2 linked regions of the Casimicrobium huifangae genome follow. The protein of the gene in region 2 interacts with the protein of the main gene of each other region in a pairwise test. Links are inferred from orthologs where the notes say so. Each region holds a gene or a part of one and is shown on either strand. Other genes may lie near its edges. The genes, in order: ribD and accC.

Region 1 (4,989 bases), 460 kb from region 2 along the record:
TGCTCCAGCGTCTTTTCAAAGGCACCGAGCCCGATCGTGATCCAGTGCGCAATCCAGGCGTTCTTCTGCTCATTGGTCGCACCCAGCTCACCGCTCAGGTAGTTGAGCACGCGCACGTTGTTGAGCGGATGCACGTCGCAAGCCAACGCCAGCGCCAGCGCTCGCACATGCGCACGATCCACAGCGTCTTTCGGCAACAGCGAGGTGTCGCCCAGCCCGGCGTCGTCGAGATATTCCATGATCGCGAGCGATTGCGTCAGCACCGCGCCATCGTCAGCCACCAGCGTCGGCACCAGGCCGGCCGGATTGAGCTTCAGGTAATCCGGCGCCCGGTGCTGCGCCTTCAGCAGATGTACGCCCACGTGCTGCCAGGTCAGCCCTTTGAGGTTCAAAGCGATACGAACCCGGTATGCCGCCGATGACCGGTAATAGTTGTAGAGCTTCATGGTGGTACCAGGGAGGTAGGTTGTTGACCGCGCCGCTTGCCGTCCGCGTCCGGGCTCAGTTCGCGAATGCCGCAATACCGGTCTGCGCACGCCCGAGGATGAGGGCATGGATGTCGTGCGTGCCCTCGTAGGTGTTGACCACCTCAAGGTTGACCAGGTGGCGGGCAACGCCGTATTCGTCGCTGATGCCGTTGCCGCCCATCATGTCGCGGGCGAGGCGAGCGATATCGAGCGACTTGCCGCAACTATTGCGCTTCATGATGCTGGTGATTTCAACGGCGGCGCTGCCCTCGTCCTTCATCCGGCCCAAACGCAGGCAGCCCTGTAAACCAAGCGTGATCTCGGTCTGCATGTCGGCGAGTTTCTTCTGGATCAACTGGTTCGCCGCGAGCGGACGGCCGAACTGCTTGCGATCAAGCACGTACAGGCGCGCGCGGTGCCAGCAATCTTCGGCGGCGCCCAGCGCACCCCAGGCGATGCCGTAGCGAGCCGAATTCAGGCAGGTGAACGGGCCCTTCAGCCCCTCAACGCCGGGCATCTCGTTCTCGGCCGGGACGAAGACCTCATCCATCACGATTTCACCAGTCGTTGATGCACGCAGACCAACCTTGCCCTTGATCGCCGGTGCGGACAGGCCCTTCATGCCCTTTTCGAGAATGAAGCCGCGAATGCGACCTTCGTCGTTCTTGGCCCATACGACGAAAACATCAGCGAACGGCGAATTGGAGATCCACATCTTGGCGCCCGACAGCGAGAAGCCGCCCGGCACGCTGCGCGCGCGGGTGATCATGCTGCCCGGGTCGGAGCCATGATTCGGCTCGGTCAGACCGAAGCAGCCGATCCATTCGCCGGTAGCGAGCTTCGGCAGGTATTTCTGCTTCTGCGCCTCGGAACCGAACTCGTTGATCGGCACCATCACCAGCGAACTCTGCACGCTCATCATCGAGCGATAGCCGGAGTCGACGCGCTCAATCTCGCGCGCGATCAGGCCGTAGCAGACGTAGTTGAGGCCCGCGCCACCGTACTGCTCGGGAATCGTCGGGCCGAGAAGACCCAGCTCGCCCATCTCGCGAAAGATCGCCGGATCAGTATGTTCGCTGCGGAATGCCTCGGTCACACGAGGCAGCAGCTTGTCCTGCGCATAGGCGGCCGCCGCGTCGCGCACCATGCGCTCGTCGTCGGTCAGTTGCTGGTCGAGCAGGAGCGGATCGCTCCAGTTGAAGGTGGCTTTGCTGTTGGCCATGGAAAATCCCCGGATTCGCTTGCGATGAATACTGTTGAAACCGATTCTAGGTGCTGCGCGGTCGCCTTCAGGCCCTCGCCGTCATGCGCTCAACGTAGCGGGCAATGGTGTCGATCTCGACGTTCACCCGGCCACCCTGCTTCAGTTCGCTGAAATTGGTGACCTGAAAGGTGTGCGGAATCACGTTGATCTGGAAGCGCGTGCCAGTGGCGACGTCATCGACGGCGTTAACCGTCAGGCTCACCCCGTTGACCGTGACGGAGCCCTTCTGCGCGATGAACTTGCCGAGATGCGCCGGCACTTCCACTTCCAGCAACCAGCTTTCCGCGAGGTTCTGCCATTTCGTCACCAAGCCCGTCGCGTCAACATGGCCAGTGACGAGATGGCCGCCAAGTTTGTCGGCAAGGGTCAGCGATTTTTCAAGGTTGACCAGCGCACCCACCCCGAGCCCGGTAACCACGCTGAGGGTGTGCGCCGTAACATCGGAGCGCAACACGCCCGTGCCTTTCTCGACGATGGTCAGACAGCAGCCCGAATGCATGATCGAGTCGCCGATCGCGATATCGTCGAGCGGCCAGTCACCGCACGCGACGGTGATGCGCTGGCCGTCGCCAATGGGTTGGTGTGCAGTCACGCGGCCGAGGCCAGTCACGATTCCTGTAAACATTTTTTTGCCTTGCTACTTGCTGCGCAACAGTACGCGCACATCGTCGCCCACGCGGCTGACATCATGAAGGTCAAACTGGATGGCGTCGCCGAGCTTGTCCGGCGCCGCCAGCGAGAACATCTCGCGAGCGTCACGACCGAGCAGTTTCGGCGCCAGATAGACCAGCAGTTCATCAACCAGTCCCGCCGCGATCAGTGGTCCCATCAGGCGTGCGCCCGCCTCGACGTGCAGCTCGTTGATGCCGCGGGTACCGAGATCCTGCATGGTCGCCGCAAGGTCGATCTTGCCTGGATTCGCCGGATCGGGCAGCCGCACCACTTCCACGTTGGCCGGCAAACCGACGGCAACGTGGTCCGAACAGTAGACCAGCGCGCCGCCCTGCAGCACTTTGGCCAGCGGGCTCAGCTCACCCATGTGATCGAACACCACCCGCAACGGCTGCCGCAACGGCAGCGGCGTGCTGACGCCGCGCACGGTCATCTGCGGGTTGTCCTGCTTGACCGTACCGCTTCCCGTAAGCACGGCGCAGGCGCGCGCGCGCCAGCGATGGCCGTCGCGGCGTGCTTCGTCGCCAGTGATCCATTTCGATTCACCGTTGGCGAGCCCGGTACGGCCATCAATACTCGCCGCCACCTTGCAGCGCACCCAGGGCAGGCCGGTCGCCATGCGCTTGATGAAGCCGATGTTGAGCTCGGTGGCATCCTGCTGCAGCAGTCCCACCCGCACGTCGATGCCCGCTTCGCGCAGGCGCTCGAAGCCAGTACCGCTGACCCGCGGGTTCGGGTCTTCCATCGCCGCCACCACGCGACCGACGCCTGCGCCAATCAGCGCCTCGGTGCAGGGCGGTGTCTTGCCGAAATGATTGCAGGGCTCGAGCGTGATGTAGGCAGTGGCGCCGCTCAGATCCTGCCCCTTCGCCCGCGCGTTGCGGATGGCATGCGCCTCGGCGTGCGGTTCGCCGGGACGTTGGGTGAAGCCTTCCGCGATCACCTGACGGTCCCGCACCAGTACGCAGCCGACGCGCGGGTTCGGCGTGGCGTGATTCATTGCCATTGCCGCCAGATCAAGCGCGCGCCGCATGAAAGTTTCGTCGGTCGCGCTAAACATGCTTCGCTTTCTTCGCCGCGGGCTTCTTGGCCGCCGGGCGCTCGACCTCGTGCAACGCGGAGCGGAAGTCCTCGACATCCTGAAACGATTTGTAGACCGATGCGAAACGGATGTAGGCCACCTTGTCGAGCTTGTAAAGCTCGGCCATCACCATTTCGCCGATGCTGCGCGATGGAATTTCCCGTTCGCCGAGGCTGTGGATGTTGGCAGTGATCCGCGCAATCGCCTGATCGACAAATTCAGTGGGCACAAAGCGCTTGTGCAGCGCGCGGTTGAAGCCGGTGCGAATTTTTTCGACGTTGAAATCGAGCCGTGTGCCATTGCTCTTGACTACCTGCGGCATGCGCATTTCAACCGTCTCAAACGTGGTGAAACGCTTGTCGCAGGCCAGGCATTTGCGACGACGACGGATGGCGTCACCCGTCTCGGAGACACGTGAGTCGATCACCTGCGTATCAAGGGAGCCGCAAAATGGACATTTCATGCGGATGCGTTCGTAGTGGAGCTTGGAAAGAGCCAGCGACGGCGGTATTCGCAGTGTATCGGGTCAATCTGCGGCGCGCGGGATTAGTCTACCGACCTGTTTCGTCGTCAATCTCACACGGTCCCGCTAATGACAATGCGATTCAGTTCGCTCAGCACGTAGTTGACGCTCTGCTCACGCACCGCATTGCGGTCACCCGCGAAGTGGCGGGTCGTCGCCCGTACCGAAATTGCTTCCTGCCGCGTCTGCGGATCGTCGGTCGGCCTCAGTGCAAAAGCAAAGCACACCATCCCCACAGGTTTGGCAGGGCTACCGCCGATTGGCCCGGCGACACCAGTGACCGAATAAGCCAGGTTGGGGGCATTGCTTTGGTCGGCGCACCGCAAGGCGCCGCAAGCCATTTCACGCGCCGTCTGCTCGCTCACCGCACCGAAGGCATCGAGCGTTGACGCATTGACACCAAGCAGATCCATCTTGGCCTCGTTGCTGTAAGTCACCAAAGCACGGTCCACCCAGGCCGACGAACCGCTGACGCTGGTGAGCACCGCAGAGATCAGGCCACCCGTGCAACTCTCGGCACCGGCGATCACCCGCCGCTGCGCCACGCAGTTTTCGCCGAGATGTGCCGCCAGCTTGATCCACTCATCGAACAACGCGTGCATCGCTGTGCCCTCAAACGAAACGAATCCACAGCGCCATGACAAACATCGTCAGCGCCGCTGCGACCAGATCGTCCAGCATCACCCCGACCGCGCCCTTGACGTTGCGATCAGCCCAGCCGACCGGCCCGGGTTTGCGGATATCGAAAAAGCGGAACAGCAGAAACGCCGAGGCCTGCTTCCACATGGCGCCGGGCAACATTGCAGTAATCAGCGCCATAGCGATCACCTCGTCCCAGACGATGGCGCCATGGTCACTTTCGCCCAATGCGCGCCCGGTAACACCGGCCGCCCAGGTGCCGATAAGCAGGGCGCCGAACAGGGCTGCAAAAAAGAGCGTGTCGCCCAACAGGGGTTGCAGCCAGCGCGCTGCGAACAGGCCC
Region 2 (16,598 bases):
CCCGGCTCGATTCGGCCACGCTGTCGGCCTTTTCCGGGTCGGGGTTGGCCATCGACGATGAACCGAGCAGGCTCATGCCGAGCGCTTCGAACGAGGACGACATGGTGTTTGCGGTGTACATGCCGCCACAGGCGCCGTTGGTCGGGCAGGCGTGCTTTTCGATGCCGTCGAAATCTTCCTGGCTGATGGTGCCTGCCGCCATCTTGCCTACCGCTTCGAACGGCGACACGATGGTCAGCGGCTGGCCTTTCCAGTGCCCCGGCTTGATGGTGCCGCCGTAGCAGTAAATCGCCGGAATGTTCATGCGGCACATCGCAATCATGCCGCCGGGCATGTTCTTGTCACAGGCGCCGATCACCAGCACACCGTCCATCATCTGGCTTTGCGTGGCAGTCTCAATGGCATCGGCGATCACCTCGCGCGACACCAGCGAATACTTCATCCCCTCGGTGCCCATGCTGATGCCGTCGGTGACGGTGATGACGCCGTACATCTGTGGCATGCCGCCGGCGGCCTTGATTGCCTCAACCGCACGATCAGCCAGCGGCTGGATGCCGGCGTTGCAGGGGTTTAACGTGCTGTGGCCATTGGCGACGCCGACAATGGGCTTCTCAAAATCGCCGTCGCCGAAGCCGACGGCGCGAAGCATGGCGCGGTTGGGGGAACGGGCGACACCCGCGGTGATGAGTTTGCTGCGGCGGTTGTAGGACATGTTCTTTGGAGGACGAATGACGAAGGACGGATGACGAAACAGAAGCGCGGCAACGCCCGCTTGCTGCTGGCTATTCTCTCACCCCACCCTGTCCGCCTTACACTCGCAGTCCGTCCAGTGACGAACGGCCGTTTCGCGGCTGGACTTCGTCATTCGTCATTCGTCTTTTCGTCCTGCGAAGCAAATGCTGATTCACCCCGAAATCGACCCGATCGCTGTTCAAATCGGCCCGCTGGCTGTGCGCTGGTACGGGCTGATGTATCTTGCCGCGTTCGCCATGTTTCTGCTGCTCGGTCGCTATCGGGCGCGGCAGCAGATCCTCAAGGGCTGGAAGCCTGCCGATCTCGACGATCTGCTGCTCTACGGCATTCTTGGTGTGGTGCTCGGCGGGCGCATCGGCTATTGCCTGTTCTACAAACCAGGCTACTACCTTGCCAATCCGCTGGAAATTTTTGCCGTGTGGCAGGGTGGCATGAGCTTTCATGGCGGCCTGCTCGGCGTACTTTTTGCCATGTGGCTTTACGGACGGCGCACCGAGCGGCCTTTCTGGCGGGTGATGGATTTCATCGCGCCGCTGGTGCCACCGGGCCTGGGCGCGGGGCGCATGGGCAATTTCATCAACGCCGAGCTGCCGGGCCGCGCGGCCGACCCGTCACTGCCGTGGGCGATGGTGTTCCCGCATGTAGATCAGATCCCGCGCCACCCGTCGCAGCTGTACCAGTTCTTTGCAGAAGGCGTGGTGCTGTTCGTGCTGGTCTGGCTGTTCTCGCGCAAATCCCGCCCGGACGGTCGCGTCGCCGGCATGTTCGCGCTTGGCTACGGCGCACTGCGTTTCACCACCGAGTTCTTCCGCGAGCCGGACAGCTTCCTGGGTTTCCTGTCGCTCGGGTTGACGATGGGGCAGTGGCTTTGCGTGCCGCTGATGGCGATTGGGGTCTGGTTGCTGGTGCGGCGGGTGAAGTAGTGCGCGTCCGCAGGTAGCGAGCATGAAGCGCCGTTTGGCGGTCGTTCTTGTCGGGATGGTGGTACTCGCCGCGCTGTGGTTCGCCTTTGGCCACCCAAACGACGCGACGCCGACTCAAACTCACGCGGCGGCAGAAGCGCCGGCGCCCAGCCGCGTGCCGCCACGGGATGGCTTGCCTTCGCGCGTGCTGAACAGCGGGATTGCATCGGTTTCGACCCCGTCTGTGCGCATGTGGCCGGAGCAGAAACTGCCGTTCACAACACGCGCGCGTCACCTTAGCGTGCGGGACCTGCAATGGGATGCAGCAATCGCCGGAAGCCCGGCAGCCGCCGCTGAAGCGTTGCAGTGGAGCCTGTATTGCATGTCGACGTACATGGCACGACCAACCGCCTCCGGGGCCGAAAGCATCTATCCAATACCGATGCGCTGGCCTGACAAGGTACTCGCTGCGGTTTCATGGTACTACCGGGAAGCGGCGGCGGCTCGCGCACGTGGAGAACAGTTGGACGAGGCGGCGTATCAGGCGTCGCTGTCACCAGATGAGGTGGCGCGTCCTGTGGCCCTGTCGCCCGAGCAGGCTGCGTACCGCTTTTCGCTCATGGAAGCGGCCCAATCAGAGTGCGCGGGACCCGGCGTGGGGGCGTGGCGCGAAGCGCTACTCAAGTCGGTCAAGGCAGGTGGGTCGCCTCTGGCGGACTTGCTCAATGCGCGACAACCAACCGTGCGTCCCGAGTCTGACGATGATCGCCGCAAGACCAACGCTATATACCGTGAGGCTATCGAACGCGCCATTCGCGAGGGCGACTTGCCGGCGCTTCAAACTTGGGCGCGCTTCACATCAAACGTCGAAGTCGACTGGGGCGGTCGGGGAATTGACGGTTGGGAGCTTTCGGCGCTGCACATGGACGGTGGGCGACTTGCCCTGCAGCTGGCACTGTGTGACATCGCGGTCGACTGCAGCGCCGATGGGTTCGCGGCGCGGTCAGTCTGTATGGACTACGGAGCCTGTAATGGGGCGACTTTGTCCGCGCGGCTCCGCCAGGCACTTGGTCGGGACGGCCTCGCACCGGACGTGCTCGACACGGCCGCAGCGGAAATTCGAGACAGCATTGAATCGGGCAACCTCGAGAAATTCAACCTCCACCGCAGGTTCTGAAGCAATCGACCGCAGCGTGGATCAGGTGCGCAAAAACGACTGAGCGCGCTACTCCACCCGCCGGAACTCCCCATCCATCGTCCGCGGTCCGCTGGCGGTGACGGTGGCAGGTTGGGCGACGGCGCGACTCGGGATCAACAGCAGAAACAGCGCGAAAACGTCGCTGAGAAAGCCGGGCGCCAGCAGTAGCAGGGCGGCGAGCAGTCGGCGGCCGCTGTCAAATACGATGGGGCGCAGCGTCATGCTTTGCATTGCGGCAGCGAAACGGCTGCGCAGATTTCGCGTTTCCCGCTTGAAGATGGTCACACCGAATATGACGCCTGGAACAAACAGAGCCCAGCCCGGAACGTTCAGCGCTTCGGCCAATCGAAGGGTGGCGTAGATGTCGAGCATCGGCAGCGCAACTAAAATTCCAAGCATTACCAGTGGCATGAATGACTCCCAACGGGTTCCGGCGCCGGCAGGTCCGTGCCACCGAAATCAACGCAATACGTGGTGCATAGTATGACAGCAGCCATCAAAAAAAGTGCGCCAGCGACGGCTGGCTGGCGCAATGCATGGGTGGCTGTTGCGGTTTGCGGACTGCTTTCGCTCGCCGTCAGCGCCCAGTCGTCGGCACCACGCACCGCGTCGGCGCCGGTGGGCTCGGCGTCTCCCGCAACATTGCCTGCACCGTTGCCGGTAGATGAAGCATTTCCGATCACGGCGGCGCTGGAACGCGGCAAGTATGTGCTGCGCGTTGACGTGATGCCGGGGCACTATCTTTATCGTGACCGCTTCGAGCTGTCGGCCGGCGGCCGCGCGCTTGTCAACCTCTCGCTGCCGAAGGGCAAGATGAAGCAGGACCCGAATTTTGGCCGGGTGGAGATTTACGACCAGCCGTTACAACTGGTTGCGGCCTCGCCCGCCGCCGCAGCAGGCGAGCTGAAACTCGTCTTTCAGGGCTGCTCGGAGGAGGCCGGGGTTTGCTACCCGCCGACCACGCGGACGTTCCGGCCCGCCGCTGACGGCAAGGAAGTAGCGGCGGTGGAAGGCGGGAGTACCAGTTTCAAGCAGCAGTTTCGCAAGCGCGTGAGTCAGTGAGAGTGAGCGATGAGTGAAGCGATGAGCGGCGGACGCCGGGCCCTGTTGCTTGGCGCGGCCGGTGTTTCGGCCTGCGCCGTGGGCGTGCTGGGTGGGCACTGGTGGCTGACGCGCGGCGTGGTGAAGGGCGAGGAGGCCAAGCTGCTGGGCGCCAGCTTCGAGGGACTGGACGGTGGCAAACCGACGCCGATGTCCACCTGGCAGGGCAAAACGCTGGTGATCAACTTCTGGGCGACTTGGTGTGGGCCGTGCCGTGAAGAAATGCCTGAATTCGTGAAGGCTCAGAAGGACTTTGGGGCTAAAGGCCTGCAATTGGTTGGCATCGCCGTTGATCGTCGCGAACCCGTGCAGCGATTCGTCAAGGAAATCGGCGTCAACTATCCAGTTCTGCTGGCTGACGTGGCGTGGCTGGACGAACTGAAGGCGATGGGTAACCCGCAGAGCGTATTGCCGTTCTCGTTGGCTGTTTCGCCAGCCGGAGAAGTGTTGCTTCGTCGTGTAGGTCGCCTCAAGTACAGCGAAATTGCGTCGATGATCGGCTAATTTCAGCTCCAGACTGGCTGCCGATTTGAGGCAGGAATGGGCCGGCACGGGATGGTCAGCTTTTCGCCGTAGCCCGCATCCAATAAGGGCTGAACGCTAAAAAGAGCGAAGAGTTGACTTTATGGAATTTTAGGCTATAAGCCCAGCTTGTAAGCCATTCTCGTGGCAAAGCCATATGGCGATTGACTCGATCGCTGGCCGCGCCTCGCGGGCTCGCTGGGCGGCATCCCCCGATCAAATTGCCCGGAAAATTCTGTCGCTATCTGGCAACAAATCCGGATTTCAGGCAAACTATCGCCTATCTCAATTCAACTCGCCTTGATTTTTTTGATCGATGCGAGTCATTCTTGATGGCGAAAGACGCTAAATCGGCCGCTGCAAAGGCCGACAAGTCACGCAAATCGGACAAGGAGACGGCGCCTCGCCTGCTCCTGCTGCACGGGCCGAACCTGAACCTGCTTGGCACCCGGGAACCCGAGAAGTACGGATCGACGACTCTCGCCCAACTCGAGTCGCATCTGGTCAAGCGCGCCGAAAAGGCCGGTTTTGAGCTCGATTGCCTGCAAAGCAATCACGAAGGCGTGCTGCTTGACCGCATCCACGCCAGCCGTACCGACGGCACCCGCGCCTGCATCATTAACGCGGGCGCCTTCACCCACACCAGTGTGGCCCTGCGCGACGCCTTTGCCGGCGCTTCGCTGCCGTTCATCGAAGTCCACATCACCAATGTGCATGCGCGGGAGGAATTTCGCCATCACTCTTATCTGAGCGCCATTGCGCGCGGCATCATCGTAGGAATGGGCGTGCGTGGCTATGACCTCGCGCTCGACTTCCTGATTACGGAATACGGCAACCGCTGACCGCGGCGCTGCCGTCAATTTGCCCAAACGCCCACCCGGCTCCGGCAAACACCCCATCAACCACGTAGTACACGCCAGTAGTACAACGGCTGCGGCGCCACCCGCGGCAACCGCAATCTTCCAGCAGAGGAGACCCGTCGCATGGACCTGCGCAAACTGAAGACACTTATCGAACTCGTTCAGGAGTCCGGCATTGCCGAACTGGAGGTGACCGAGGGTGAGGAAAAGGTGCGAATTACCCGCACCGTCGCCAACACTGTCCCGCCGATGATGCATTACGCCGCGCCGATGATGGGCGCCATGCCTGCGCCGGCCGTGGCGGCTGCGCCGGCGGTTGCTGCGGCGGCCGCCGCACCCGCAGCCGCTGCACCGGCGGCACCGGCCGAGCCGGTGGGCCACCAGGTCAAGTCGCCAATGGTCGGCACTTTCTACCGCGCACCCTCGCCGGGCGCCAAGCCGTTTGTCGAAGTGGGCAGCACAGTCACTGCGGGTGACACGCTTTGCATTATCGAGGCCATGAAGCTCATGAACGAGATCGAGGCTGACAAGTCCGGCGTCGTCAAGGCCGCGCTGGTCGAATCCGGTCAGGCCGTCGAATACGGCCAGGCCTTGTTCATCATCGAATAGATCAAGATCACGATGGCGCTCTCCCTTGCCTCGGCCAAGAAGCCGGAATCACAGATGTTCGACAAGGTCCTGATCGCCAACCGCGGCGAGATCGCGCTGCGCATCCAGCGTGCCTGCCGCGAGATGGGCATCAAGACGGTGGTGGTGCATTCCGAAGCGGATGCCGATGCCAAGTACGTCAAGCTGGCCGACGAATCGGTTTGCATCGGCCCGGCGCCGTCGGCACAGAGCTACCTCAATGTCCCGGCGATCATCGCCGCAGCCGAGGTGACCGACGCGCAGGCGATCCACCCCGGCTATGGCTTTCTGTCAGAAAACGCGGATTTCTCGGAAAAGGTCGAGAAGTCTGGCTTCGTATTCATCGGGCCACGCGCCGAGACCATTCGCCTGATGGGCGACAAGGTATCGGCCAAGGCGGCGATGAAAAAGGCCGGCGTTCCGGTGGTGCCGGGTGTTGACGGCGCGCTGCCGGACGACCCGCGCGAGATCATCAAAATCGCCCGCACCATCGGCTATCCGGTCATCATCAAGGCCTCGGGCGGCGGCGGTGGCCGCGGCATGCGCGTGGTGCAGACCGAGGCGGCGCTGATCAACGCCGTCACCCTCACCAAGGGTGAAGCGCTGGCGGCGTTCGGCAACGGCACGGTCTACATGGAAAAATTCCTGGAGAACCCGCGCCACATCGAGATCCAGATCCTGGCCGATCAGCACAAGAACGCCGTTTATCTCGGCGAGCGCGACTGCTCGATGCAGCGCCGTCACCAGAAAATCATCGAAGAAGGCCCGGCGCCGGGCATCCCGGAGCGTCTGATCGCCAAGATTGGCGAGCGTTGCGCCGAGGCCTGCAAGAAGATCGGCTATCGCGGCGCCGGTACCTTCGAGTTCCTGTACGAAGACGGCGAGTTCTACTTTATCGAGATGAACACTCGCGTGCAGGTTGAGCATCCGGTCACTGAGCTGATCACCGGGGTGGACATCGTACAGGAGCAGATCAAGATCGCTGCCAATCAGAAGATGACACTTCGTCAGAAAGACATCATCAAAAAAGGCCACGCGATCGAATGCCGCATCAACGCGGAAGACCCGAACAGTTTCGTGCCTTCGCCGGGGCGCATCACCAGCTGGCACGCGCCGGGCGGGCCTGGCATCCGCGTCGATTCGCATGCCTACAACGGCTACTTCGTGCCGCCGAACTATGACTCGATGGTGGGCAAACTGCTTGCCTACGGCGCCACGCGTGAGCAGGCCATCGCCCGCATGCGCATCGCGCTCTCCGAGATGATCGTCGAAGGCATCAAGACCAACATTCCGTTGCACCGTGAACTGATGGACGATGCCCAGTTCGTCAAGGGCGGCTTCTCGATTCATTACCTCGAGCAGCGGATGGCGAAGCTGGCCGAGCGGCGGAAGTAGTTTGCGCTTGCGCGCAGGACGTCGCCGCTTCGCGGCTAAGACGACGGCGCCGCCGGCGCCTATGACGACGCGCCTCATGGCGCTAGGACGCGAAGTATGGCGATGACTTGGATCGAAATTTCGGGGCCGGTCAAGGGTGACGCAGCGGACGCGATTGCGGACGCGCTACTTGAGGCCGGCGCACTGGCAGTGGATGTTGCCGACCTGCACGCTGAAAGCGATGCCGAGCAGCCCATCTTCGGCGAGCCAGGTATGCCGCTTTCCCAGCGGTGGGCCGATAGCCGCATCGCGGCGCTCTTCGATGGCGATGTAGCGACCGAGGATATCGAGGCGCTGTGGCAGACGTTGCGCGACGATGTCAACGGTGACGCTGTTGTGCTCGGTCCGCATGAATTCCGCGTGGTGCCGGAGACTGACTGGGTGCGGGCGACGCAGGCGCAGTTTGAGCCGATCCAGATCACGTCAAAGCTCTGGATTGTGCCGACCTGGTGCGAGCTGCCCGATCCGGCCGCCATCAACCTGCGTGTCGATCCCGGCCTCGCGTTCGGGACCGGCACCCATCCCACCACCCGGCTTTGCCTGCAGTGGCTCAGCGATCTGCCGCTCGCCGGACGCACGGTGCTGGACTACGGCTGCGGCTCAGGCATTCTGGCGATGGCTGCTTCGGCGCTGGGCGCAGCTGAGGTGATCGGTGTCGATATTGATCCGCAGGCCGTGGAGACGGCACGGCTGAACACGGCAGCAAACAGGTTGACCGCCAGCTACGCCGTGTCGGACGCCGAGATCAATCGCCAGTTCGACATTGTGGTCGCCAACATTCTCGCCGGCCCGTTGACGGTGCTGGCGCCGGCCATTTGCGCTCACGTCAAGGCGGGTGGGCAACTGGCGCTCGCCGGAATCCTGCCGCCGCAGATCGACCGGATCACCGACGCCTACGCGCCATGGATCGCGATGACGGTGATCGCCGAGCGCGACGGCTGGGTGTGCATGAGCGGAACTCGAGCGCCCTGAGCCCGCAGCCACGCACCTGCGCGCGGCCATCACCCGAGGGTGCCTACGCTACGATTGCAGCATGACGGCCATCACCCAGGTTTCAGCAGTGACGCGGTGCCCCCATTGCGGCGCCAAGTTCCGCGTGCGCGCGGAGCAGGTCAAGCCGCACGCCGGGCTGGTTCGCTGTGGTGCCTGTCGCGGCATTTTCGATGCCGTCGAACACCTGATTGAAGGCACCCTGCCACCCATCACCACACATGATGACGAGACGGGCGACCCACCGCGCACCATCATTCAGGCCATGCCTGCGGTGGAGCAACCCGCGCCTGCACCGTCAACGACGGCAGCGGGAGCTCCGGCGGCGCCCGCGCCGTCAGCGGCCCGCACGGCCGCCCCAGCAGCGCCGACAACGACGGTTTCCAGCAAGAACCCGCTGCGCATCGCGCCGAGTCCGTCTCCGACGACCGATACCGGCAAGCAAGAGGTGCAGGTCAGGAACATGGACGCCGCGGGTGCGCCGTCAACTCCGGCAACGGCGTTTGACGAAAATCCCGCCGGCACAGCGACAGTAACCAGCACCGGTGAGACGGATCACTATCGCTGGCGACCAGCGCCGCAAAAGGCAACCCGAGGCTCGCGCCTGGCCTATGGACTGCTGTCGGTGCTCGCTATCGTGGCGCTCTCAGCGCAGGGGGCTTATTTCTTTCGTGACGAGCTGGCGAGTCGCGTCCCGGCATTTGCGCCAACGCTGGCGGTCGCCTGCGAGCACATCGGTTGCCGACTGGAACCACCACGGCGCACCGACGCACTGGGCTTCGTCGGTGCTGATCTCGCGGCAGATCCCGCCCACAAGGGTTTGCTGGTGTTCACCGCAACATTGCGCAACAGCGGCCAGCAGGCAGTGGCGTTTCCCCACCTGATTCTGACCCTCGATGGCTTGAGTGGCGAGATGGTCGCGCGCAAGGTCTTCACTCCTGCGGAATTTGCGCCGGCGACAGCCAACCTCGGTCGCGGCCTCGACGGTGGTGCCGAGATTGAAGTCAAGCTCTATCTCGATGCCAGCCAGTCCAACGTGGTGGGCTTCAAGATTGATCACGCCTATCTCTGATCTTCAGCAATCGGCTGGCGCCCCCAATAACGCGGGGTTGTGGTGACGGACCCGCTGACGCCGCACCGGCAGGGTGCTTTGGCAATCTGGGTGGCAATCATCTGTGTTGGCGTCATCGTTTACGCCAGCCTGCAACCGTTCACCGGCTGGACTGCGCTGCCTTCGACGGCCCGATTCTTTCTCTGGCAACTGCCGCAGCGGGTACTTTGGAACGACGTTGCCTTCAATATCTGCGCCTACGTTCCGCTTGGTGCCGCGCTCGTGCTCGTATGGCCACGCCAGCTGTCGCGTCGGCGCCGCGTGGGGCTGACAGCAGCCTTTGCGGTGATCCTGTCATTCCTGATGGAAACTGCGCAAATGTGGTTGCCAACGCGTTTCGCCAGTACGCTGGACATGCTCGCCAACGCCGCTGGCGCGTTCCTCGGCGCGCTACTTGGCTTGTTGCTCACTGCCTCCGACCGCCTGACCGGTTGGGTCGCAGCACTACGCGAGCGCTGGGTGGTCAGCGGTGCCACCGGCGATCTGATGCTCGCCCTGTTGGCGGTATGGCTGCTGGCGCAGGTGAATCCGGCCATTCCCCTGTTCGCAGCGACTTTCCACCCCGGACAACAGGCGGCGTTTGAGCCCGCGGTGGTGGTGGTGGAGCTGACCCAGACCGCCGCGGCGCTGATAGGCATCGGGCTATTCACCGATCTCACCATGCGCCGGCGCTGGCTGGGCGGCGTTGCGCTGGTGCTGGTTATTGGCATCGCTGTGCTGATGAAGACCGCTGCAGCCCAGGCGGTGCTGAAGCCTGTGGCCTGGGACGAATGGCTGCGTCCCGGCAACGCGCTGGGACTGGCGACGGGTGCCTTCGCGCTGATGCTGCTGTTCTGGTTGCCGCGTCGCGCCAAGTCGATCCTGGCGGGCATTGCGCTGCTGACCGGCGTGCTGACTACGCTGTTGTTGCCTGACTTCATTTCCGCCAAGGCGCCGCTGTCTATCTTCAGCTGGAACTATGGCCACTTGCTGCATCTGAACGGGCTGACGCACACGGTGATCCTGGCGTGGCCTTTCATCGCCACCGCTGTCCTGTTGTGGCGGTTCGGCGCACCGGGCAAATCGCCTGACGCCGAGCCAGCAGCCACACAAACCGGGGCAGAAGCGACACCTAAAATGTCAGCATGAGCACCGCCACCCCCACGCTGATCGACGGCCCGGCAGGACCGCTGGAAATCGCGTTCCAGCAACCAGCTACGACCGCTGCAACCGCGCTGGCGCTGATCTGCCACCCGCACCCGGTGCATGGCGGCACCATGGACAACAAGGTGGTGCAGACGCTCGCCAAGGCGTTTCTGGAATTGGGCTACGCAACGATGCGCTTCAATTTCCGCGGCGTCGGCAAAAGCGCAGGCAACTTCGACGAAGGCATTGGAGAGACCGAGGATGCCGCCGCCGCGCTCGCGTGGGCGCGGGCACGGGTGTCGCCCTCGCTGCCGCTGATCGCGGCCGGTTTCTCGTTCGGCTGCTTCGTGCAGTCCCGTCTGCTGCCGCGCTCGCAGCCGCAGCAACTGGTGCTGGTGGGGCCGGCGGTGAGTCGTTTTCAACTGGCAGAGGTACCGAAGGACACGCTGGTCATTCATGGCGAAGAGGACGACGTGGTGCCGCTGGATGCCGTGATGGCGTGGGCGCGACCGCAGGGCCTGCCGGTCACCGTGTTCCCCGGCACCGGGCATTTCTTCCATGGCCGCTTGACCGAGCTGAAGGCGGTGGTCAAGCGCAACGGCCGCCTCTAATCCAACCGGAATATCACCATGCTCTGGGTCAAAGCCCTGCACATCATTTTCGTCACGACCTGGATGGCGGCGATCTTCTATCTGCCGCGGCTGTTCGTCTATCACGTGCAGGCGCTCAACGAGAGCGATACCCGCGGCAGCGAGCGCTTCAAGATCATGGAACGCAAACTGTTCAACGGCATCATGACACCCGGCGCCGTGCTCAGCATCGTGTTCGGCCTCTGGCTCTGGCTGGGCTACGGCATCAGTGGCGCGTGGCTGCATGCCAAGCTCACACTCGTGCTGCTGCTGGTCGCCTACCACGCGCTCTGCTGGAAGCACCTGCGCGCATTTCGCGATGACCGCAACACGCACTCCGACCGGTACTTCCGCATCATCAACGAACTGCCGGTGTTCCTGCTGTTTGGCATCGTGATCTTCGTTGTGGTGAAGCCGTTCTGATGGCTGCTGTTGCGACGATACCTTCGAAAGCTCTGGTGCTCTTTTCGGGCGGGCAGGATTCGACCACTTGCCTCGCCTGGGCGCTGTCGCAGTTCGCACACGTCGAAACCATCGGCTTTGATTACGGCCAGCGGCATCGTATCGAGATGGACGTGCGGCGGGAAACCCTGCGCGAACTACGCACCACCTTTCCCGAGTGGAGCACCCGGCTGGGCGACGATCATGTGATCGATCTCGCCGTGCTCGGTCAGATCAGCGAAACGTCGCTGACACGTGATGTTGCCATCGCCTATGAGCAGAGCGGCTTGCCCAACACTTTTGTGCCCGGCCGCAACCTGCTGTTCCTTACCTTCGCCGCCACCGTCGCGTATCGCCGTGGCCTCGACGTGCTGGTGGGCGGCATGTGCGAGACTGATTTCTCCGGCTACCCGGATTGCCGCGACAACACGATGAAGGCCATGCAACTCGCGCTGTCGCTCGGGTTGGACCGCAAGCTGCGCGTTGAAACACCGCTGATGTGGATCGACAAGGCGCAGACCTGGGCGCTTGCCGATCAGCTCGGCAGCGCCGCGCTCACCAACCTGATCGTTGAGCACACCCACACCTGCTACCACGGCGTGCGCGGTGAGCGGCACGACTGGGGCTACGGCTGCGGCGAATGCCCGGCCTGTGCGCTGCGCAAGGCAGGCCACGCCAAGTGGCGCGCGGGGCTCGTGTGACTTACTCCGTCAAGGAAATTTTCTACACGCTACAGGGCGAGGGCGCCAACGCGGGCCGCCCGGCGGTGTTCTGCCGCTTTGCCGGCTGCAACCTGTGGAGCGGCCTCGAACGTGATCGCGCCACCGCTGTCTGCCGGTTTTGCGATACAGATTTCGTTGGCACCGATGGCACGCGCGGCGGCAAATTCTCCAGCGCAGACGCGCTCGCTGATGTGGTCGCCAGCGAGTGGCCCGCGCCATCCCCGCGAGGCGCGCAACCGCTGGTGGTCTGCACCGGCGGTGAACCGCTGCTGCAACTGGATGCACCGCTGATCGCGGCCTTGCATGCGCGCGGCTTTGAGATCGCTGTTGAGACCAACGGCACCATCGCTGCACCTGAGGGTATCGACTGGATCTGCGTCAGCCCCAAGGCCGGCGCTGACCTCGTGCAGCGTCGCGGTCAGGAACTGAAGGTGGTAGTGCCGCAGCCGCTCGACTTTGCCGAGCTCGCCTCGTTCGATTTTGAGCATCGCTTCGTGCAACCGATGGACGGCCCCGACCGTGAGCGCAACACGCAGCTCGCCATCGACTGGTGCCTGCAGCATCCCGAGTGGCGGCTCTCGGTGCAGACGCACAAGGTCATCGGCATCCGCTGATTTTCCTTCTGGTGGGAGCCGGCTCGCCCGCGAATGTGTGTGAGTCAGCCACGAATGGCGGGCAAGCCCGCTCCCACAAGCGATGGATAATCACGCCATGAACTACGAAATCACGCAGCGCTTCTTTTTTGACGCTGCGCACACCTTGAAGCGCAAGATTGAGGCCGAGGGCTCGCGTCGCATTCATGGTCACACCTATCACTGTGAGGTGGCGCTCGCTGGCACGCCGGATGCGCAGACCGGCATGGTGAGCGACCTCGGCTTTCTGCGCGCGCATCTCGATGCGGTGCGTGACCAGCTCGACCATCGCTATCTGGATGAAGTGGCTGGCCTCGGCGCGCCGACGCTGGAGAACCTCTGCACCTACGTCTGGCGCGCGGTGGAGCCCGCGTTTGCCAACGTGTCGCGGGTGCGTGTGTGGCGCGAAGGCATGGGCGACGGCTGCACGCTGTCGCGATCCTGATGGCCATTCCGCCCAAACCGCCTGGCCCACGGAAGCCACTGTCGCTGCCGCAGCGACCGCCGCAGGCGCAGCCAGCACCGTTGCCGCAGCCGCCGAAACGGCCGCCGCCGCCCCAATCGCCGCAACGCCCGCAGTCGCTGCAGCATGCGCCGCGCCCGGCCGGGCCGCGCGCTGGCACGCTGTCGGTCCACGCCAAACCGGTTCCTGACCGCGCACAGCGATTCTTCGCGCCGTGCCCACGCGGGCTGGAGCAAGTGCTCGCCGATGAGCTTGCCACGCTTGGCGCTGCGCAGGTGTCACCCACCGACGGTGGCGTCGGCTTCAGCGGGCCGTTCACGCTGGGATACCGCGTCTGCCTCTGGAGCCGCATCGCCAGCCGCGTGCTGTGGCAATTGGCCGAGAGCGAGTACCGGCACGAGGAAGAGATTTACCGGCTGGCGCGCAATATCGACTGGCCGCACCTGTTCTCGGCACGCGAGACGATCCGTGTGCAGGTGGACGCCATCCGCTCGCCGCTCACCAGCCTTGAGTTCGTCACGCTGCGCGTGAAGGACGCGATTGTCGACCGCTTCCGCGCCGCGATGGCCTCGCGCCCGTCGGTGAATACCAGCATGCCCGACATGCGCATCCACGTGTTCCTCACCGCGTACAAGGCCACGGTGTACCTTGACCTCGCAGGTGAGGCGCTGTTCAAGCGCGGCTACCGGCGTGAGGGCCTGCTGGCTCCGCTGCGTGAGAACCTCGCCGCCGGGATGCTGGCGCTCAAGGGCTGGACGGGGCAGATGCCGCTGTTCGACCCGATGTGCGGCAGCGGCACCATCCTCACCGAGGCCGCGATGATCGCCATGCACGTCGCGCCCGGCGCCCAGCGCGCCTTCGCCTTCGAAAAGCTGCGTAACTACGACGAAGCCGCGTTCAAACAAATGCGCGAGGAGGCTGCTCAAGGTGTCACGCCGCTCGCCGCCGGCCTGCTGTTTGGCAATGATCGCAGTGAGGACGCCATCGCCACCACGCGCCGCCACCTGCAGAACATCGGCGGCGAAGCCACCGCCGCTGCCGTCACGCTCACCAATGAGGCGATGGAGACGCTGCCCGCGCCCGTCGCCGCGCTCTCCAGCGGCCTGCTGCTCACCAACCCGCCCTACGGCGAGCGGCTGAACGAGCTCGCCGAGCTGAAGGCGTGGTACCCGGCCGTCGGCGCATGGCTCAAGCGCACCATGGCAGGCTGGCGCGCCTGCTTCATCACGGCTGACCGCGACTTGCCCAGCGGCATCGGCTTCAAGCCATCCAAACGCACGCCGCTATTCAACGGCGCGCTGGATTGCCGGTTGTTTGAGTTTGAGTTGTATGCAGGGACGCGGCGGACGGATCGGGTGGTGGAGGGAGACGTAGAGACGCACCACCGGCGGTAGCGCGCCGATGCGGAGCGGAGGCGCGACGGGATTAGGCGGCGCCGTGCATTCGCGACGAGCGCTTTGCGAACCGCATGACGAGTCTGTTCATAAAGCGCGCGCTTCACGAATCACTTGCTCACGGAACTTGTCCGGCAAGGCGCGCGGCGTGAGCACGTCAACGGCGACCTGAAGCGCCCGCGCGACTTCAAGCTGCAGTCGCGCGATGTCCATCATCGTCGTTTCGCTGGTTGGCTCGACCAATAAGTCGAGGTCGCTATCGTCTGTATCTTCGCCGCGCAGCACCGAACCAAACACGCGCACGTTGGTAACGCGATGACGCAAGGCGATATCGCGAATCGCATCGCGGTGAATGGTCAAAGCTTCCGACGGGCGCATGGCCCAATTTTAAGGGCACTTCGACGCTTGCAAACGTTCACTGCGTGTCGGTTCAACGCCTACGCAAGGCGGGCTCCCTGAGGCGCAGTGTCCGGCCTTGGGCGCCCGGCTCAAGCGCACCATGGAAGGCTGGCGCGCCTGCTTCATCGCCGCAGTCCGCGAGCTGCCCAGCGGCATCTGCTTCAAGCCGTCTAAACGCACACCGCTATTCAACGGTGCGCTGGATTGCCGGTTGTTTGTGTTTGAGCTGTGCGCGGGGACGCGGTGGACGGATCACGTGGCGCCGGGTGAGATGGCCATGTCGACTGTTCAACGCCACTGACGTCCTCTCGATGGAGAGGTTATTCTTCGCCGCTCTCGCCGTAGGCTAGTTCATATGACATGCCCGATGTGTCTTTCGGTGCAAAACCTGGGCGAAGGAAGCCTGAAACCTTTGGAGGGCCTTCTGCGACGTAAGTGGCCTCCATGAGCCCTCTCGCGGAATCTTGTCGCAGTTCGTAAATGAACGGCGGCGCCTGTTCGATGTATTGCTGCTTTGGTATCCCGAGCAAACTGTGATTTTCACGCCAAAGCCGATCATCGCGCGTAGCTAGGAGCGAATCAAACCAGGTGACTTGCTTCTTACCGTCGTTCGCTAGCACAAAACTGCGTTGGATCGATAGAGCAGTGTGGTCTAACTCAGCCAAAAACTCCCTGGTGGAAATCACCAAATTGAACCCAACGGGTATGTCGTCGGTGTAGCGCAGTTGATAGCACTTGCGATTGAGCTCAAGGAAACTCAAGTCGAGTGTGGAAAACAGTTTGGGATCAAAGTTCCTTACCGCCTTCCAATGCGCCGCCTTCAAATGGCCGCGACTCTCGTTGCCTCGAAATGCGAGTACAACTTTGAAGTATTTTTCGATGGCGGTGCTCGATAGCACGGCCCCCTGCTGCGGTAGCTTAGAGAGAAGGAGAACCCGGGCGGCGATATAGTCGTTGAGGGCATCGTTCAAAAAAGCGCGAATCTTCTTAAGATCAGCGTTCTTCGATGCGGCTCGGGTGGCGTTCATTGCGGCGGCTAACGTCAAGATTCTTAGTCAACCTAACGTCCTTAAGCGAGCCCCCTTTGTACGCGTGTCATTGGAGTACCTCGCCTGTTTCAAGCAGATGAAGGAATTGCTCTTTATTGAGGATGTGATTGCCCTGCTCGCGGGCCTTTTCAAGCTTTGCGGGACCGGCATTCTCTCCTGCGCATAGGAACGCCAAGTTCTTCGTCACTGAGCCGACAGTCTCAAGGTTCGCAGCCTGTGCGAGTGCTGCAAGTTCCGTCTTGTCTG

The links.
Region 1: the proteins of accC (region 2) and ribD interact in binary tests that used the Escherichia coli proteins (3 or more experiments, as listed by UniProt). The link is inferred for Casimicrobium huifangae from one-to-one orthologs.

What each region holds. Positions count from the first base shown.
Region 1 is NZ_CP041352.1:1,339,885-1,344,873, reverse strand. What follows is about bases 1,417-4,405. They hold ribD (bifunctional diaminohydroxyphosphoribosylaminopyrimidine deaminase/5-amino-6-(5-phosphoribosylamino)uracil reductase RibD), read right to left. Parts: upstream 3,464-4,405; coding sequence 2,369-3,463; downstream 1,417-2,368. Other genes in these bases: FKL89_RS06260 (CinA family protein), read right to left, coding at 4,061-4,405; nrdR (transcriptional regulator NrdR), read right to left, coding at 3,456-3,947; FKL89_RS06275 (riboflavin synthase), read right to left, coding at 1,757-2,356; FKL89_RS06280 (acyl-CoA dehydrogenase), read right to left, coding at 1,417-1,689. Also shown: maiA (maleylacetoacetate isomerase), read right to left, coding at 1-446; more of FKL89_RS06280, read right to left, coding at 502-1,416; more of FKL89_RS06260, read right to left, coding at 4,406-4,609; FKL89_RS06255 (phosphatidylglycerophosphatase A family protein), read right to left, coding at 4,620-4,989. UniProt on the Escherichia coli protein: Converts 2,5-diamino-6-(ribosylamino)-4(3h)-pyrimidinone 5'-phosphate into 5-amino-6-(ribosylamino)-2,4(1h,3h)-pyrimidinedione 5'-phosphate.
Region 2 is NZ_CP041352.1:875,547-892,144, forward strand. The notes cover bases 5,231-8,178. They hold accC (acetyl-CoA carboxylase biotin carboxylase subunit), read left to right. Parts: upstream 5,231-5,999; coding sequence 6,000-7,358; downstream 7,359-8,178. Other genes in these bases: aroQ (type II 3-dehydroquinate dehydratase), read left to right, coding at 5,231-5,318; accB (acetyl-CoA carboxylase biotin carboxyl carrier protein), read left to right, coding at 5,460-5,945; prmA (50S ribosomal protein L11 methyltransferase), read left to right, coding at 7,455-8,178. Also shown: ilvD (dihydroxy-acid dehydratase), read right to left, coding at 1-712; lgt (prolipoprotein diacylglyceryl transferase), read left to right, coding at 897-1,676; FKL89_RS03965 (hypothetical protein), read left to right, coding at 1,699-2,832; FKL89_RS03970 (FxsA family protein), read right to left, coding at 2,881-3,252; FKL89_RS03975 (protein-disulfide reductase DsbD N-terminal domain-containing protein), read left to right, coding at 3,337-3,915; FKL89_RS03980 (TlpA family protein disulfide reductase), read left to right, coding at 3,937-4,458; more of aroQ, read left to right, coding at 4,809-5,230; more of prmA, read left to right, coding at 8,179-8,369; FKL89_RS04005 (DUF3426 domain-containing protein), read left to right, coding at 8,431-9,459; FKL89_RS04010 (VanZ family protein), read left to right, coding at 9,502-10,626; FKL89_RS04015 (alpha/beta hydrolase), read left to right, coding at 10,623-11,234; protoporphyrinogen oxidase HemJ, read left to right, coding at 11,253-11,675; 7-cyano-7-deazaguanine synthase QueC, read left to right, coding at 11,675-12,394; queE (7-carboxy-7-deazaguanine synthase), read left to right, coding at 12,391-13,029; FKL89_RS04035 (6-carboxytetrahydropterin synthase), read left to right, coding at 13,127-13,492; FKL89_RS04040 (THUMP domain-containing class I SAM-dependent RNA methyltransferase), read left to right, coding at 13,492-14,904; and 4 more genes. UniProt on the Escherichia coli protein: This protein is a component of the acetyl coenzyme A carboxylase complex; first, biotin carboxylase catalyzes the carboxylation of the carrier protein and then the transcarboxylase transfers the carboxyl group to form malonyl-CoA.